Saccharophagus degradans 2-40: one gene and its partner. The main gene of each other region encodes a partner of the protein of the gene in region 2 in a complex. Links are inferred from orthologs where the notes say so. Each region holds a gene or a part of one and is shown on either strand. Other genes may lie near its edges.

The links. The genes of interacting proteins can lie anywhere in the genome.
Region 1: the proteins of rne (region 2) and eno are in contact, whole or in part, in a solved structure (PDB 2FYM), measured with the Escherichia coli proteins. The link is inferred for Saccharophagus degradans 2-40 from one-to-one orthologs.

What each region holds. Positions count from the first base shown.
Region 1 is NC_007912.1:1,595,415-1,598,316, reverse strand. It holds eno (phosphopyruvate hydratase), read right to left. Parts: upstream 2,144-2,902; coding sequence 857-2,143; downstream 1-856. Other genes in the region: kdsA (3-deoxy-8-phosphooctulonate synthase), read right to left, coding at 2,183-2,902; ftsB (cell division protein FtsB), read right to left, coding at 370-672; ispD (2-C-methyl-D-erythritol 4-phosphate cytidylyltransferase), read right to left, coding at 1-288. UniProt on the Escherichia coli protein: Catalyzes the reversible conversion of 2-phosphoglycerate (2-PG) into phosphoenolpyruvate (PEP). It is essential for the degradation of carbohydrates via glycolysis.
Region 2 is NC_007912.1:2,080,550-2,083,985, forward strand. It holds rne (ribonuclease E), read right to left. Parts: upstream 3,108-3,436; coding sequence 201-3,107; downstream 1-200. UniProt on the Escherichia coli protein: Endoribonuclease that plays a central role in RNA processing and decay. Required for the maturation of 5S and 16S rRNAs and the majority of tRNAs. Also involved in the degradation of most mRNAs.

The sequences.
Region 1 (2,902 bases), 490 kb from region 2 along the record:
AACCGATTGCGCACGGCTAGCGCCGCCATTCACCACATGCAGGTTGGGAATGCTATTGCAGTTAAGGGTGGGCCAGTATTGGTCGTTTGCGTCTAGCACTAAAACGATGCCGCTTAGGTTTTCTACCTGACTTATTTTGTGAAGGGTATGCTCTAAAATGGTTTTGCCACACAGCAATAAATATTGCTTAGGGATACCAACCCCCATACGAGCACCAATGCCCGATGCGGGAATAACAGCCCAAAGCTGACGATGTTGCGAAATTGTATTTTGCTTTGGCGCGATCAAAGAAATATCTCTAGTGTAAGCTGCATTAAATTAAATAGGTTAGCGCGGGTATCACACGGCTTGCGACGAATTAAAGCACGATCATTTTTTATTTTTTTTCGTGTCTTTGTCTGTTTCGTCCACAATCATAAAAAATGTTTCGCCTTCTTTTATCATGCCCATGTCGTTGCGGGCTCTTTCTTCTATAGCATCTTTGCCTTGCTTCAATGCATCCACTTCGGCTGCTAGTAATCTGTTGCGTTCACGCAGGCGCGCGTTTTCTTCTTTCTGCTTGGCAATTTCTCTATTTAAACTCACCACGCTGGCAATACTACCCTCGCCCATCCACAGCCTATACTGGAGAGCTAAAAGCGCAACAACTAAAATAATGGCGAGCCACTTCATGAACAAACCTACCAAAAACTTACATAACAGCGCGATGCAAACAACCAGTTAGCCTGCGCCAACACACCTAAAACAAGCAGAAGCATAGCATTTTTAAGGCATGGTAAAACAAAAAAGCCGGCAATCAAGCGTTAACTTAAATTGCCGGCTTTTTATTACCTAGCCATAAATGGCATGGGCGCAATTATTTGAATTCAGCGCGGCCACGGTAAGGAGCTTTTTCACCCAATTCAGCTTCAATGCGCAACAAACGGTTGTATTTAGCAACACGGTCTGAACGAGACAAAGAACCTGTTTTAATTTGGCCCGCTGCAGTAGCCACGGCCAAATCAGCAATAGTGGTATCTTCGGTTTCGCCAGAACGGTGAGAAATAACTGCGGTGTAGCCAGCTTCTTGCGCCATTTTGATTGCGTCTAATGTTTCAGACAAAGAACCAATTTGGTTGAACTTGATAAGAATCGAGTTAGCAATGCTCTTATCAATGCCTTCTTTCAAAATTTTGGTGTTGGTAACGAACAAGTCATCACCCACTAACTGACAAGTGCTACCGATTTTCTCGGTAAGAACTTTCCAACCGTCCCAATCGCTCTCGTCCATACCGTCTTCGATAGACAAAATTGGGTACTTAGAAGCAAGTTCTGCAAGGTAATCGGCGAACTCTTCTGGAGAGAATTTTTTACCTTCGCCAGACATGTCGTATACGCCATCTTTGTAGAATTCAGATGATGCACAATCCAAGGCCAAGGTAATTTCTTCGCCCAACTTGTAACCAGCAGCTGCAACAGCTTCGGCAATGGCTTCAAGAGCGGCTTCGTTAGAAGGAAGGTTAGGAGCGAAACCACCTTCATCACCCACTGCAGTGTTTAAGCCGCGGCCAGCCAATACTTTTTTCAAGCTGTGGAATACTTCAGCACCCATGCGCAATGCTTCGGTGAAGTTTGGCGCAGATACAGGCTGAATCATGAATTCTTGAATATCAACGTTGTTATCGGCGTGCTCACCACCGTTGATGATGTTCATCATTGGCACAGGCATGGTGTATTTGCCTGGCGTGCCGTTAATGTCGGCAATGTGTGCGTACAAAGGAATACCTTTGTCTTGTGCAGCAGCTTTTGCAGCAGCCAAAGACACTGCCAAAATTGCGTTCGCACCCAAGTTAGCTTTGTTTTCGGTACCATCTGCTTTAAGCATAATGTCGTCCAACTCGCGCTGAGCGGCTACATCTTTGCCAACCAATAATGGCTTGATGGTTTCGTTGATGTTAGCAACGGCTTTTAATACGCCTTTGCCCAAGTAACGGCTTTTATCGCCATCGCGCAATTCCAACGCTTCACGCGAACCTGTAGATGCACCTGATGGAGCACAGGCAGTGCCTACAACACCAGATTCCAATACTACTTCCGCCATAACCGTTGGGTTACCACGTGAATCCATTACTTCAAAACCAATAACGTTAGCTATCTTGCTCATAACGATCTCTTTCCTACTTTACTTTAACTAAAAAGGGTTCTAGCGAATGTCTAAAGGGGGTAAGCCTTTAATTACATCATCCACTGTTTTCATTTGTGTTAAAAATGCTTCGAGTTGCTCTAGCGGCAACGCACTTGGGCCATCGCATTTGGCCTCTGCTGGGTTGGGGTGAGCCTCTAAAAACAAACCAGCTATGCCTACAGCTATACCTGCACGACCTAGCTCTGCGGTTTGATGGCGGCGCCCACCTGAAGCTGCACCTAAAGGATCGCGGCACTGTAACGAGTGAGTCACGTCAAAAATAACCGGCAAACCGCCGCTTACTTCTTTCATTGTGCGAAAGCCCAGCATATCTACAACAAGGTTGTCGTAGCCCATGCATGCGCCGCGCTCACATAAAATAACTTTCTCGTTACCGCTTTCCGCAAATTTTTCTACTATGTTTTTCATTTGACCAGGGCTTAAAAACTGTGGTTTTTTTACATTAATTACCGCATTTGTTGCCGCCATGGCTTTTACTAAATCTGTTTGACGCGCTAAGAATGCAGGCAGTTGTATAACATCTACCACTTCGGCAACCGGGGCAGCCTGATCACATTCGTGCACATCGGTAATAATAGGTACACCAAACTCATCTTTAACCGCTTGAAAAATTCGCAAGCCCTCTTCCATCCCTGGGCCGCGATAGCTGTTAATAGAAGAGCGGTTGGCCTTATCGAAAGACGCTTTAAATACGTAGGGAATACCCAACTTTTGGGT
Region 2 (3,436 bases):
GTCAACGGTTTTCAAGACCGCCGCTTTCGACCACTCAGCCACCCCACCGGAAGAGGACGAAATTATACATGGGATAACGCTATGTACAAGTCGTAAAAGCAAAATTTATTTAAAGTTTAGAAATAAATTTTAAACTTGTTTGTAATCTAATCAGATAGCCTCTTTTTTGTATCATTTAAGAGGCTACCTAATCTTTTCTTTTATGCGTCGCTCGCTACTTCTTCTATATTGCGTTTTAAGCGCGGATCGTTCGCAGGGCGACTTAAATCGCGCGGGTTGCGCAAAATGTTAGCCGGTTGGGTTGTGTCTAGTGGTCGCGACATACGTATTTGGGTAACCACATTAGATACAAGCGTATTGGCAACAGGTTTAGGCGTCGCTCTTGGGTCGTTAGTTGCGCGAGAGTATTGCTTGCGCACTGCTTGAGCAGGAGCGAGCTCTTCTTTTGCTTCAGAGGCCTCTTCAGTAGCTTCAGCCACTGCAACTTCTGCAACCTCAGCGGTTTCGGCTGCAGCTACTGGCTCTGCAGTTTCAGCTTCGCTAGCGGTTTCTGCGGCAGTTTCTACAGGTGCTTCCTTCGCTGGTGCAGCTTCGGCACTAGGTGCTTCTACTTTGGTTTCAGCTACGGTTTCAGTTGTATCGCTCGCTTCAGCGGCTTGCGGCGCTTGGCTTGCTTTAGCTTTTTCGCTTGGCTCTGGCTTGGCTTCTGCAGCGGTAGCCGTAGCTTCCGGTTGCTTAGCTTCGCTGGGCGTTTCTGCTGTTATAGCTGCTTCTTGTGGCGCTCGTTCCTGTTTAGCCTGCTCTTTAGCTTCGCTTTTAGCCTGCTCTTTAGCTTCGCTTTTAGCCTGCTCTTTAGCTTCGCTTTTAGCTTGCTTAAGTTCAGCAGGGCTATTGGTCGCGAATGCTTTTTCTGCAGTGTCTATTGCTGAAGTCACTTCGGCAGCTAGTGCGGAATCATCTTTTGTTACTGATTCTTCGGCGGCTTGTGGAACTGGCTCGCGCTTGCGCTCACGACCACCACGGCCTCTGCGTCCATTCGGGCGACGGTTAGGGCCTTGCTCTTTAGGGGCGTTATTCTGCTCCTGAGGCTGGTTGTTGTTTTGTTGCTCGTCGTTGTTAGACTCTGGTGAATCGTTGCGATCCTGGTCGTTGCGACGGTTGTTGTTGCGTCTGCGGTTACCGCGCTTGCGGTTGCCGCGATCTGGCCTGTTATCGTCCGAGCTGGGGCCCTGGCCCTGTTGGCTTTGGTCAGACTTGGTGCGTGAGCTTAGGTTGTCGGTAATTTCGTCATCGCGATTCTTATTGCGATTATCGTTGCCGCGCCCGTTGCGATTTCTATTTCTGTTTCTGTTGTTTTGGCTATTGTTGCCACGACGACGCTGTTGCCCACGCGAGTTTTTACTGGTGTTCTTGCGCTTTTTGTCGTCCGTTTTAAATAGCTCTTTTAACTTTTTAAGTATTTTAGTTAATAGGCTGTCTGGTTTTGGAGCCTCTGGCGCAGGTTGCGCAGGGGGAATAGCCTGTACCGCTGGGCGTGGCAATTTAGCCAGTGCTGCAGCATCATCTTGGATTTTTTCTTCGTCTTCGCCTTGCGGCACTTCAATTTTGTAGCTTATTTCTGAAGAAACTACATCGTCATCGCGCAGGCGCTGTACGTCGAAGTGTGGCGTTGTCATCTTCTCGCTAGGGATAATAACAATACGTGTTTTTTGGCGTTCTTCTATGCCAGAAATCACTTTGCGCTTTTCGTTCAGCAGGTAGGTTGCTACGGCAACCGGCACAACTGCGCGAATTTCTGCGCTGCGCTCTTTTTGAGCCTCTTCTTCTACTAAGCGCAAAATAGAGAGCGCGATAGATTTGGTGCCGCGAATGGTGCCTTGACCGCTACAGCGAGGGCACACTTTAGATGTGGTTTCACCAAGAGAAGGGCGCAGGCGTTGGCGAGACATTTCCAGTAACCCAAAGCGAGAAATGCGGCCAACTTGTACGCGGGCGCGGTCCATTTCTAGGGCGTCGCGCATGCGGTTTTCAACTTCGCGCTGGTTGCGAACAGGCTGCATATCGATAAAGTCGATAACTACTAGGCCGCCCATGTCGCGCAAGCGCAATTGACGGGCAATTTCATCTGCTGCTTCTAGGTTAGTTTGTAGGGCTGTTTCTTCGATATCGCCGCCTTTGGTGGCGCGTGAAGAGTTAATATCGATACTGATAAGCGCTTCGGTAACGTCAATAACAATAGAGCCGCCAGAAGGTAGTTTCACTTCGCGCTCAAAAGCAGTTTCAATTTGCGATTCGATTTGAAAGCGGTTGAATAGGGGGAGAGGCTCTTCGTAAAGCTTCACTTTGCTGCGGTAGTTGGGCATTACTTGCTCAACAAATGCGGTGGCAAGGTTGTACGCATCTTGGTTATCTACAATTACTTCGCCTATGTCTGGGCGCAAGTAATCGCGAATAGCACGAATAATGACGTTACTTTCTTGGAATAGGAATTCCGGTGCAGTTTTTTCTTCGGCAGCGGTTTTAATGGATGCCCAAAGCTGAGCGAGGTAGTTCATATCCCACTGCAACTCTTCGGCTCTGCGGCCTACGCCAGCGGTGCGAACAATAATGCCCATGCCTGCTGGTACATCAATTTGACTCAATGCATCTTTAAGCTCTGTGCGATCGTCTCCGTCAATGCGACGTGAAATACCGCCTGCGCGTGGGTTATTGGGCATAAGTACTAGGTAGCGCCCAGCCAAGCTAATGAAGGTAGTAAGTGCCGCGCCTTTGTTGCCGCGCTCTTCTTTATCTACTTGAACAATAACTTCCATGCCTTCTTTAACCACATCTTGGATGCGGATGCGGCCGTCAATGTCTTTAGGCTGCTTGGCAAAGTATTCGCGAGAAATTTCTTTAAGGGGTAAAAAGCCGTGACGTTCAGAGCCGTAATCGACAAATGCGGCTTCTAAGGAGGGTTCAACGCGGGTGATTCGGCCTTTGTAAATATTGGCCTTTTTTTGCTCTCTAAGGCGGTTTTCTATGTCTAAATCGTAAAGCCATTGGCCATCGACTAAAGCTACGCGCAACTCTTCGGGCTGAGTTGCATTAATGAGCATTCTTTTCATGTAGTTGTGTTCTCAAATAGAGCACAGCATGAGCGCGAAAAGGTATAGCTATTTGGGGCAAGCAAGAAAGTGTAGAAACTTCACAGTATTTGCCAAAGCGACACAGGGGTCGTATTTGGGGTGCTACTCGTTAAACGTAGTAGTTTTACTGTGGGTGAGCGCATTGTAGACCTGCCAACTGACTATTTGGTTTATAAAGCCCGTGTTATATCTGGGGCCATGGTTTCTACATGCAATCAGCCAATAATTTCTGATAACAGCCGTTAAATATGGGTTATTTCACTTAATATGCTGGCATATTGGCGGCAAAGGCAGAGAAGTGAGGGGGC